2 regions of the Pseudoneobacillus rhizolycopersici genome follow, and region 1 is predicted to be linked to the other one. Evidence: a T-box and tRNA genes for the amino acid it is inferred to sense, from the RefSeq annotation. Region 1 holds a T-box; the other holds one or more tRNA genes.

Evidence for each region. A T-box is a leader RNA that pairs with one kind of tRNA and senses whether it is charged. The one in region 1 lies ahead of glyQ (glycine--tRNA ligase subunit alpha), so its partner is inferred to be a tRNA-Gly.
Region 2: it encodes a tRNA-Gly, which carries the amino acid that the T-box ahead of glyQ (glycine--tRNA ligase subunit alpha) is inferred to sense. The anticodon was not compared.

What each region holds. Positions count from the first base shown of each region.
Region 1 covers NZ_JBTOOE010000002.1:94,752-100,964, forward strand. The annotation lists gene ACX9YW_RS03040 (diacylglycerol kinase family protein) at 1-26, shown strand, start outside; gene era (GTPase Era) at 271-1,185, shown strand; gene ACX9YW_RS03050 (YqzL family protein) at 1,341-1,484, shown strand; gene recO (DNA repair protein RecO) at 1,505-2,257, shown strand; T-box leader at 2,352-2,521, shown strand; gene glyQ (glycine--tRNA ligase subunit alpha) at 2,581-3,471, shown strand; gene glyS (glycine--tRNA ligase subunit beta) at 3,464-5,536, shown strand; gene ccpN (transcriptional regulator CcpN) at 5,638-6,213, shown strand, end outside.
Region 2 covers NZ_JBTOOE010000018.1:68,335-74,547, reverse strand. The annotation lists gene trmL (tRNA (uridine(34)/cytosine(34)/5-carboxymethylaminomethyluridine(34)-2'-O)-methyltransferase TrmL) at 268-744, opposite strand; gene ACX9YW_RS16765 (amidase domain-containing protein) at 961-1,851, opposite strand; gene queG (tRNA epoxyqueuosine(34) reductase QueG) at 1,983-3,113, opposite strand; gene ACX9YW_RS16755 (B3/B4 domain-containing protein) at 3,191-3,856, shown strand; gene ACX9YW_RS16750 (hypothetical protein) at 3,890-4,252, opposite strand; tRNA gene ACX9YW_RS16745 (tRNA-Gly) at 4,450-4,523, opposite strand; gene ACX9YW_RS16740 (sulfite exporter TauE/SafE family protein) at 4,679-5,443, opposite strand; gene ACX9YW_RS16735 (hypothetical protein) at 5,544-5,825, opposite strand; gene ACX9YW_RS16730 (MFS transporter) at 5,842-6,213, opposite strand, start outside.

The DNA of each region.
Region 1 (6,213 bases):
TTCCAAAGCTTTTATCGTTTTTTTGAGACTTTCCTTTTAGGGTAGTCTCTATTTTTTTGTTAGTTTGAAAAATAATGTTACATTCGTTAAAATGACATAAATAACATTAATATCATATAATGTTTAGAAAATTCAATTTTTTATATTACGTTTTTGCAACAATTAATGAAAATATAAATGAAATGAGGTAAAATAAAGAAACAATCTATATCACGATATACTGTATAGAACTAAGCAAATTCGTACTAGTGATCTTAACTGGAGGAACTAATGAAAAGTCATAGCAATCAATATAAGTCAGGTTTTATTTCGATTATCGGGCGGCCCAATGTCGGAAAATCTACATTTCTCAATCGTGTCATTGGTCAAAAAATTGCCATTATGAGTGATAAACCGCAAACAACTCGGAATAAGGTTCAAGGGGTATTAACAACTTCGGATGCGCAACTTGTTTTCATCGACACGCCTGGAATCCATAAGCCAAAGCATAAATTAGGCGACTTTATGATGAAGGTAGCAACGAATACGTTAAAAGGTGTCGATTTAATTCTTTTTATGGTAAACGCTGAAGAGGGGTTTGGTCGTGGTGAAGAATTTATTATCGAAAAATTTCAGACAGTTGAGACGCCAATTTTTTTAATCATAAATAAAATAGACAAAATCCATCCAGATGAACTGTTTACTGTTATTGAATCATATAAGGAAAAATACTCTTTTAAGGAAATTGTCCCTATATCAGCTTTAGAAGGAAATAATGTGGACCATTTGCTTGAAATAATCAAAAAGTATTTACCAGAGGGTCCACAATACTATCCTGCTGACCAGGTGACAGACCACCCTGAAAGATTCATCGTCTCAGAACTGATTCGAGAAAAGGCATTACATCTGACACGTGAAGAAATCCCCCATTCGTTAGCAGTAGTGATTGACAAAATGGAACGTCGTGAGGACAAAGATCTCATACATGTCATGGCAACAGTGATTGTAGAAAGGGATTCCCAAAAAGGGATTATTATTGGTAAACAAGGCAGTATGTTAAAGGAAATTGGCAAGCTCGCCCGCATCGATATTGAAAACCTTCTTGGATCTAAAGTGTTTTTAGAGCTATGGGTAAAAGTACAAAAGGACTGGCGGAATAAGCAATCCCAGCTGCGAGATTATGGTTTCCGTGAAGATGAATATTAGCACATACCTTTAAACCATATTATCGATTATTGAAGATTATGCATTGGTGACATTAGTAATATTTTCGTATCATGAATTTTTCTAAGTTTGGCAATGATAAATTTAAGGGTTTGGGATTTACAGCGCTAGTCAAAAATTGAAAGGTGGGGTTTTCGATGTTAGATTTTACCTGGAAGGTCTTTTCACAAACAGGTAATATTGACACTTATCTAATCTTTAAAGAGTTAGAGAAGGAAAAGCAAGAAATACCCAGAAATTCGGACGAAGAGCTAGCAGAGGTTGATTTTCCCATCTCATAACCATTGGATGGTGAAGCTAGATGCTTCAAAAATGTGAAGGCATCGTTATTAGGACGGCCGATTACGGAGAGACAAATAAGATTGTAACTTTATATACCCGCGAATGGGGAAAAATCGGAGTGATGGCACGTGGCGCTAAAAAGCCAAATAGTCGATTGGCTGCCATCACTCAGCTTTTTTCTTACGGTTATTTTCTAATCCAAAAAGGAAGCGGATTAGGGAACCTACAGCAGGGAGAACTAATTTCTACTTTTCGAGGAGTTCGCGAGGATATTATTATTACTGCTTATGCCAGTTACATATTAGAATTAGCTGATAAATGTACGGATGAAAAAAAAATAAATCCGTATTTTTTTGAGCTATTGTATCAAACGTTAAACTATTTAAATGAGGAATATGACCCTGATATAATGATTCATATTTTTGAAATGAAAATGTTAAATTCCCTTGGTCTATATCCAAATTTAAATGGTTGTGCTATTTGTGGTCAAACGGATGGACATTTTAGCTTTTCCATTCGTGAAAATGGCTTTATCTGCCACCGATGTTTAGAAAAAGATCCCTACCATTTTAAAATTTCAATTGCCACCTTAAAACTGCTAAGAATTTTTTATTATTTAGATCTTTCTAGGTTAGGGACGATTTCGGTAAAAGAAGACACAAAAAAAGAATTAAAAACGGTGATCGATGCCTATTATGAGGAATACTCAGGATTGCATTTAAAATCGAAACGGTTTCTTAATCAAATGGGACAATTTCGTAATAAACTTTAAGCTAAGCCTAGCTCTGTAAACAACAAAGTTTACGAAAAGAGTCTAATGGAATGTTGACATTGAAGTTATTTTTAATATAATATCTTACATATGAATAGTTGCAACGAAGGAGAGTAGTACTTGATTTCCTCTATAAAAGCGAACCTAGGTTGGTGCGAGCTAGGGTATAGAGCATTAAGGAAGGCGTTCTGGAGCAGCATTTAAAGAAAGTGACTACTATTAGTAGTAATTAGGGTGGAACCGCGGGTAACTCTCGTCCCTATGCTTAAGGCATAAGGCACGGGAGTTTTTTTGTTGTTTATTTTACTGGAGGTGTTTTATTAATGAATATCCAAAACATGATTTTAACATTACAAAAGCATTGGTCTGATCAAGGTTGCATTCTGATGCAGGCATATGATGTGGAAAAAGGGGCAGGTACGATGAGCCCGTACACATTCCTTCGTGCCATTGGACCTGAGCCTTGGAATGTGGCCTATGTGGAGCCTTCCCGTCGACCAGCTGATGGTAGATACGGGGAAAACCCAAATCGCCTTTATCAACATCACCAATTTCAAGTCATCATGAAGCCGTCACCTGATAATATTCAGGAACTTTATCTTGATTCATTAAGGGCTCTAGGAATTAATCCATTGGAGCATGACATTCGGTTTGTAGAAGATAATTGGGAGAATCCTTCTTTAGGTTGTGCAGGTCTAGGATGGGAAGTTTGGTTAGATGGTATGGAAATCACACAGTTTACGTATTTCCAACAAGTAGGTGGGCTTGAATGTAAACCAGTTTCTGTTGAAATTACTTACGGAATTGAAAGACTAGCATCCTATATTCAAGACAAGGAAAATGTGTTTGAATTAGAATGGACAAATGGATTTACTGTCAGAGATATTTTTTTACAGCCCGAATATGAGCATTCCAAATATACATTTGAAACATCCAATATTGAGATGCTTTTTAATCTTTTTTCGATTTATGAACAAGAGGCCCATAAGCAAATGGAAAATGGGCTGGTTCATCCTGCTTATGATTATGTTTTAAAATGTTCCCATGTATTTAATCTTTTGGATGCACGCGGAGCCATTTCGGTAACTGAAAGAACTGGCTATATCGGGCGTTGCCGTAATTTGGCACGTAAAGTGGCTAAAACTTTTTATGAAGAGCGAGAAAAACTAGGATTTCCAATCTTAAAGAGAGAGGAGACAGATCATCATGAATAAACGTGATGTATTGCTTGAAATTGGTTTAGAAGAAATGCCGGCGCGCTTTATTACGGATACGATTCGACAATTAGAGGAAAAAGTGAGCGCATGGTTAGAGGAAAATAAAATTGGTTATCAATATATTCACCGCTATTCTACACCACGACGTTTAGCCTTGTTGATTGAAGGGATTAGTGAGGAGCAAGAGGATATTCATGAGGAAGCAAAAGGGCCAGCTAAAAAAATAGCCCAAGCCGAAAATGGCGAATGGAGCAAGGCAGCAATTGGTTTTACTAAAGGTCAGGGTGCTGCGGTTGAAGATATTTATTTTAAAGAAATTAATGGAATCGAATATGCTCATGTCCAAAAGTTTATCAAGGGTAAAGAGACAAAAGAACTTTTACCACATTTAAAACAAGTGGTGACAGATTTATATTTTCCAAAGAACATGCGTTGGGCAGACCAAGAGCTAAAATATGTTCGCCCTATCAAGTGGTTGGTTGCCTTATTTGGAAATGAAATCATCCCCTTTAATATTGCTAATGTTGAAACAGACCGTTTCTCTTTTGGACATCGTTTTCTTGGAGAACGAATTACGATTAATCAACCAAATGAATACGTTCAGACATTATTAAGTCAGTTTGTGATTGTAAATGCCGAGGAAAGAAAAAAGGCAATAATCTCACAAATTGATAACTTAATGGATGAAAATGGCTGGGTTATTCCGATGGATGAGGAATTACTAGAAGAAGTTAATAATCTTGTCGAATACCCTACCGTTTTATTTGGTAAATTTGAAGAATCTTTTTTAGAGATCCCTGAGCAGGTATTAATTACTTCTATGAAAGAACATCAGCGTTACTTCCCGGTTAAATCAAAAGAGGGCGAGCTTTTACCTTTCTTTGTAACTGTACGAAACGGCGACCATATGCATTTGGACACGGTTGCAAAAGGAAATGAGAAAGTATTAAGAGCAAGACTCTCCGATGCAGCATTTTTTTATAAGGAAGATCAAAAACTAGACATTGCTGATTGCTTAAAGAAATTAACATCAATTGTTTACCATGAAGAAATTGGAACATTGTCCGAAAAGAACGATAGAGTACAAGCGTTTGCTAATGAAATCTCCAATCTAGTTCATGCTACTGCAGATGAGCAAAAAGCAGTTAACCGAGCTGCTGAGATTTGTAAATTTGATTTAGTGACCAACATGGTTTATGAATTTCCGGAGTTACAAGGGCAAATGGGAGAAAAATACGCCCTACAAAAAGGTGAGGTTGCGGCAGTTGCAACGGCTATTAATGAACATTATATGCCGCGAAACTCAGAGGACAGCACCCCAAGTAGTAATGTGGGGGCAATTTTAGCCATCGCTGATAAACTCGATACCATCACCTCTTTTTTTGCGATTGGCAAAATTCCTAGCGGTTCACAGGACCCATATGCGTTAAGACGTCAGGCAACAGGGGTTATTCAAATTTTATTGGATAAAAAGTGGAGCATTGCCTTTGAGGAATTACTTGAAATCTCCTTGCAGCTTACCGAAAAGGCAGGATTCCAAAAGAAATCTGTTGAAGACATTAAAGTGGAGTTACTTTCTTTCTTTAAGTTAAGATTGAAGCATTTATTGCAAGAGAAAGGAATTCGTTACGATATTATTGATGCTGTTTTAGGAAATCGCATTGCTAATGTTACATCCCTTGTTAATAAAGCTCAGTTATTAGAAACGAATAAAGCAACCGATCATTTCAAAGAAGATATCGAGTCATTGAGCAGGGTATTGAACATTACTGGGAAACTCGAAAAACCAGCTGAAATAAACAAGGATTTATTCGAAAATGAGCATGAAGTAAGCTTATATCAGAAAATTATTGATCTTGAAGGCTCTTTATCCGAATCTATAACTGACGATCAATATTTTGAGTTATTAGTTTCATTAAAGCCAGCTATCAACGCTTATTTCGATCACACTATGGTTATGGTTGAAAACGAAGAGCTCAAAACCAACCGCCTGAGCCTGCTTGCCAAACTCGCAAGATTCATCCTAAACTTTGCAAAAGTAAATGAAATTATTGTGAAATAATCAAAAGTGTCTGCCATATGCGTGGCAGACTGTTTTTCTTTTTGTTTTAAAAGTATATAATAGAGTCATATGAATTTTTGGGAGATTTGTGTTGGGTGGTGATGACAATCGAATTAACTAAACGGCAAGAGATAATCTTGCAGATTGTAAAGGATAATGGACCAATTACTGGAGAACAAATTGCCGAACAATTAAACTTAACTAGAGCGACATTAAGACCCGATTTAGCGATTTTAACTATGGCAGGGTATTTGGATGCTAGGCCAAGGGTCGGGTATTTTTATACAGGTAAATCCGGAACACAGTTATTGACTGAAAATTTACAGAAACTTTATGTGAAGGATTTCCAATCGATTCCGGTAGTAGTAAATGAAAATATCTCTGTTTATGATGCCATTTGTACAATGTTCTTAGAGGATGTTGGAACACTATTTGTAGTTGACCAAACATCCAAACTGGTGGGGGTATTATCACGGAAGGATTTGTTACGGGCAAGCTTAGGAAAACAGGACTTAACGACTATTCCAGTGCATATTATTATGACTCGGATGCCCAACATAACGATGTGTAAAAAAGAGGATTTATTAATAGATGCAGCTCAAAAATTAATCGAAAAGCAAATTGATGCATTGCCGATTGTGAAGGAAACAGAAAAAGGCTATGAGGTTATTGGAAGA
Region 2 (6,213 bases), on a different contig from region 1:
TTCGTACCTAAAGCTAAGTCTGTTTGTCCTTTTTTGGGAAAGCCTGCGTAATTGTTTTGAAAAAATTATTGCCATAGCATTCACTATCTTGAAAAGTTAGGATATAATAGGCATATGTGTACTAATGTACAAAAAGGGGGATACATAAAATGGGTACAATTTTACTAATAGGAGTAACCATTGCGTTCTTAGCTGCTATCTTCACAGCAGGTTACAATGATCGCCCGGGATCTAATAAATAAAAAAAGACCTTTCTAAGGTCTTTTTTTATTTGCGTAAATGCAAGAAATCCAGCTGTCTTAACGCTTCATATATTAATATGGCAGCCGTGTTCGATAAGTTCAACGAGCGAATATTTTCGGTCATTGGAATCCTTAAAGCGCGGTCGAGATTTTTTTCAATCACATCCTTCGGAAGACCGGTCGTTTCTTTTCCAAAAATAAAGAAATAGTCCTTCTCCTTATCCGAATAGTCAAAGTCAGAGTACGTCTTTTGACCAAATTTCGTAATAAAATAAAACTCTCCACCGTGATTCTTGTCAAAAAACTCATCTAAAGAATCGTAGTACAAAATGGTCACATGCTCCCAATAATCCAAGCCGGCTCTTTTTAACATTTTATCATCTGTTGAAAAGCCCAGCGGTCGAATCAAGTGAAGCGTCGTATCGGTTCCGGCGCAAGTCCGGGCAATATTTCCAGTGTTCGCAGGAATTTCTGGTTGATATAAAACTACATGTACTGCCACAATTTTTCACCTCAAAAATCTAACTTCATCGCTATTATACCACGTTTAAAAAGGCTCTTTTCGTAAACTTTTATTGTTTACGGAACATTATATTGGTTCCATGCTAGGTTTGCGGGCGATTTTCGCATTAAACTTTACGAAAAGATGCCCACGAAGCTATAGGTTATACGGGTTAAAGACTAATACGAAACGCAACAACCTATGCGAAAATAGCCTTTATTCATCATCAATAATCGTAAAGAATTTGTATTTGATGTTTGGTGTGTAGGCGGTCGAATCGGTATAAGACCAGTAGCGCAGTCGACTATTAGTCGTATGAGCGTTCACAAGTGGCATTCCATAATAATCGCGCCCTGTTACAATCGTATTATGGTTAAAACGGCCATCGCCTTCAAAATCATAACAAATGACATCACCAAGAATGAGCTGGTCCGGGCGGCTAACTTCCATCGTTCTAAGCCCGGTAGTCGAATTGCTTAGATAGTTTTTGAAGGTGTTGGCTATTCCCCAACTCCAGCTGTAGTTGTTGTTACGATACCACCAGCCAGAGCCACGATTCGGATATCCCCGCATCGGCGCCCCACCCGCATACAAACATTGCGAAATAAAATTAGTGCAATCATTTTCTGGAAATTTCCGGAAAGCAGGGTTATAGTCATTCCACCAGGTTTCCGCGTATTGAACCGCCCTGAGACGATCATACCGATAGGGAACGCGCTTGTCGAAGTCCTCGTTCGATGGACTAGTGTGCTCCCTATGGTCATTGGCGAGTTGGGATAATGACTGCTTGATTTCCTCGTCTCTTACAAGCGTGCCTTTAAAAAATTCAGCCTTTCGGAGCTCGATTTCCTCCTCTAAATAAAGGTGATTTTTTTGCTTCATTAAATATTGAAAATGGACTTGATAGGTTACCTGCATCATGTCTTCGTTCGTTTCTTTTTGAAAGATTTTTCCCGTTGCTTTTGCTTTCACAATTTCGGTTGATCGTTTGTATGCTTCTGTTTTTTTAGTTTCTATTTTGGGGCATTTATGTTCGCTTGATTTTGGGTGATCGGAAACACACTGCCGAGCACGATCTTCCAGTAACCTTTGTAACTGTAACCTCAATGTAATCACTCCTCTCCATGTTAATACATATGAGTGGAGGAGAGATTTCATTAGAGGTAATTTTGGGAATACAGTATCCCATTTTCTAAGCATTTCGTGTTCTTCTATTAAAATAAAACGGGCAATCCACCCTATTTATAAAACTCCAACCCTTTTTCAATTTCCTTTATTACAGAGTCCTCTTGCTCTTTTTCTGAAGCCTTTATAAGAGCTGCTCTAGCCTCATCCCCGCCAATTTTCCCTAACGCCCAGGCTGCGGTGCCGCGAATTACTGGCCGGTCATCTTTATTCAGCACCTCCACCAAGTCCATAACAGCCGTTTCATCTTTAAAATGGGCCAACGCAATAATGGCATTCCTTTGAATTGGCTTTTTTCCACGCCATGAACCGGATAGTTTCCCAAACTTTTCTTTAAACTCACGATTACTTAGCCTTAGAATCGGGCGCAGCAAAGGCTTAACAGTTTCAGAATCCGGCTCCATTTCTGTATGAAAGTAGAAGTTTTTGCCTTTATTTTTTGGGCAGGCAGTTTGGCAGGAATCGCAACCATATATCCGATTGCCGACAGCTTCACGAAATTCGTCTGGGAGATAATCTTTTGTCTGAGTTAAAAAACTTACACAGCGCTGAGCATTGATTTGCCCCCCTTGCACAAGGGCACCAGTTGGACAAGCTTCCAAGCAAAGCGTACAATCGCCACATTGATCCTCAATTGGTATATCCGGTTCAAACGGAATATTTGTAATCATTTCACCTAGATAAACAAACGATCCAAACTCAGGGGTAATAATCGCGCAGTTTTTACCGCTCCAACCAATTCCAGCACGTTCGGCGACAGCACGGTCAGAAAGCTCACCGGTATCAACCATCGTTTTCAACTTCGCCTGGGGTACTTTTGACAAAATAAATTCTTCCAATTTACTTAGTCGGTCACGAAGGATATGGTGGTAATCAACGCCCCAGGAAGCGCGGCAAAAAATCCCTCTTCGTTCACCCTTTTTACTAGTGACACGAATTTTCATTTTAGAAGGATAGGCCAAGGCAATTGAAATAATCGATTGCGCCCCGTCTAACAACAATTTCGGATTAACACGCTTTTCAATATCGGACTCCTCGAACCCAGATTGATAGCCTAATTCCTGTTGCCGCAAGAGCCTAGCTTTTAACTCTGTAAAAGGTTCCGCCGAGGCAAAGCCAATTTTATCGATGCCAATTTCTTTGCTGTATTGAATAATTTCTTCTTTTAGAGATTGTAAACGCACTCCGCTTCCCCCTTTTCTTTTTATTTATACCATTCATATGATAAACTATTTTTATCAATTTTTGGAGGGTGGAAACCTTGGAAATTAACATTTCAGAGGATCTCAAGAGGATCATTCCTAATTTCAAAATCGGAGTCATTCACTATCAAAATATTACTGTTTCCGATTCTCCTCAGATGCTGAAAGGCAGATTGCGATTATTTCAGGAATCGATATTCTTTGATTTAGAAGAGGAAAATGTCAACGAACTTGAAGGAATCAGAGAGTGGCGCGAGATTTTTAAAACAACCGGGAAAGATCCAAACCGCTATCGCCCATCCGTCGAAGCCCTTTACCGGCGAATCAAAAAGCAGAGCTTCATTGAAACGAACCAAAGCGCGATTGACATCAATAACTTCTTTTCCTTGCAATATCAAATCCCGATGGGCGTGTATGATGCAAATAAAATTAATGGAGATGTCACTATCAGATTGGGTGAGACAGACGAAGAGTATAACGGATTGAATGGTAGGGCGAACACAGCCGAAAAATTAATTGTCTCGGTGGACTCAGACGGCGCTTTTGGGAGTCCATTTGTCGATTCGACTCGAACTGCCGTTACGACGGAAACAACATCTGCTTTGCAAATTGTATATTTAAGGCCATCGCAACCATTGGAAAACGGGCAAAAACTCACAGAATCGTTAATGAATATGTTTATTCAAATTCATGGTGGGGATGGGCGATTTGAAATTATGAAGTAAAAAAGCTAGCGTAGTGCTAGCCTTTTTCCCTTATTAAATAGGTGCAAACTCCATATATACTCCATCAACAAATACTTTCATCTCAACTGCACCATCCTTATTAATAAAGGGAACAGCAATCGCAATAAAACCATAATCAATAAAGTTGGCAACCTCGATATCATGTACACCACGATAAGAATAGCCATTTTCCATTAAAGACTTTTTAAAGTCCTTAAATCCATTACTTTTTAATAGTTCAGCAACCATTTTGTTTTTCTCTGCTCCGACAATCATTTCTACATTTGGGCAACCACAATCATCACCTTCATGAGCCAATACCGAATTTCCAGCAGATACAAACATCAACCCAAAAGCCATCACAAAACCACCTAAAATTATAACCAGTTTCTTCATCATTAACCTCCTCAAAAGTAAAATCTCTAATACATTCGATGTAAAAAGACAATCTCCTTTTCATATCGAAGGAAAGTATTGAACAATTTGTAACATTTCACCAAAAACAGTGCTTTGGTCCTACGATAATAATAATAAAAAACGCAGCGCTTTATTTCCCTAAGAAATAAAACACTGCGTTGGTTCACAAGTATGTATGGAGCGGGTGATGGGAATCGAACCCACAACATCAGCTTGGAAGGCTGAGGTTTTACCACTAAACTACACCCGCAAATAAATTGGTAGCCGTTTGACCTCTTTATATTACACGTTTTTAGCAAGAGGGTCAAGATATTTTCCGGGAAATATGTCGAAAATCGTTATTTTTTGTAATATCACCTTGCAAAGTGAGGAAGGTCCCACTTTCCCTTCCTCTTCACAAAGCAGTTATATCAATTTAAAACCGCTGATTAAAATCATAACCGCAACGATTGCCCGTAGAGGTTTTGCGGGAAATTTAGACGACAATGTGCTGCCCATAAGTACACCTGGTATTGAACCGATCAAAAGATTTAACATTAACATATAATCAACATTGCCGATCCCTGCGTGCATCAGTCCCGCAACTGTTACCAACAAAAAGGCGTGGGCGAGGTCCGTGCCTACCAACTCGGATGGGCGTAATCGATATAAGTAAAGCATCGCCACCGCGAACAACGAACCAGAGCCAATGGAGGTTAATCCAACGATAAAACCAAGGAAGACACCAATTCCGATCGTTAAACCCCTTTTTTCTTCCAAAGACTTTAGCTGCAACGAATTCCACTCGAACTTTTCTTTCATAAATGTCTTGAACAATGTCGTTATAGCAACAAGGATTAGCACATATCCGAGAGCATGTTTGATGATTTGCTCTTGGTTATCAAAAAATGCCTCAAATAAATGTAGCAGCGTAACGGCTACGATTGCACTTGGAATACTACCTAATGCTAGGTATTTCATTAATTTGAAGTTAATCGTCTTTTGTCGCCAATGCTGGACGGATCCAAAAAATTTTGTTATTGAATTATAGGCTAAATCTGTCCCTACCGCTAAAGCTGGGTTTATTCCTAACAAAACTAAAACGGGTGTTAATAACGCTGCTCCACCAACACCCGTAAGACCTACCAAAAAACCAATAAAAAGCCCCATTACCATCATACCAATACTCATCATGCCACCTCTAACTAGTCAAATAACTCGCCGTGATAAACTCCTAGAATCACTTTATGAATTACATTTGAAGCTTGTTATGGGCATTTGTGGAATTGTGTTATTCTTCCTCGTCCTTATCAAGTTTTATTTTTTTACAACCAACATATATACAAGTAAAAATATCGACACCTTCCTTTGCTTTGGCCAATCCCTTCAAGTAAGGTGTTAGCAAATCCTTAAAATCTTCCCCTACCCCTTCTTCCTCTAATATTCCGTATATATATAGTTTTTTTTCGTCAAACAATACAGCTACATTTCCGACAGCTTTATTTTTTTGATCAACAACATTTAATACCTGGAAATGCTGAGTTAGCACCTCAGGGGAAAAATAAATTTGCATGGCAACCTCTCCTATCCTAAGTAAACTGCAATTTATCAAACAGTGAGTCGCTTTCTTTGGATGATTCTTTTTTAGCCACATGGATTAAAATTAAGCAAAGAATACAGGCAAGTAAACAAAGGCTCGCGGTTGTTAAAAACATACCTGTTCGCGACCATTCCATTAGCTTACTAAATATCGGTGGCCCAATCGCCACTCCTAAGAAGCGGACGGATCCATACAATGAAGTGACAAAACCGCGCCGATCGGTTGGAACTGAACCGGTAATAAAGCTATTGATGCAGGGAAGTGTTAGACCGGTTCCAATACTGCTAATAACTAAAATGGCAAAAAACGGAATCAAACTTTTAAAATAAATCAGTGTTGCAAATGAAATGGTCATTAAAAG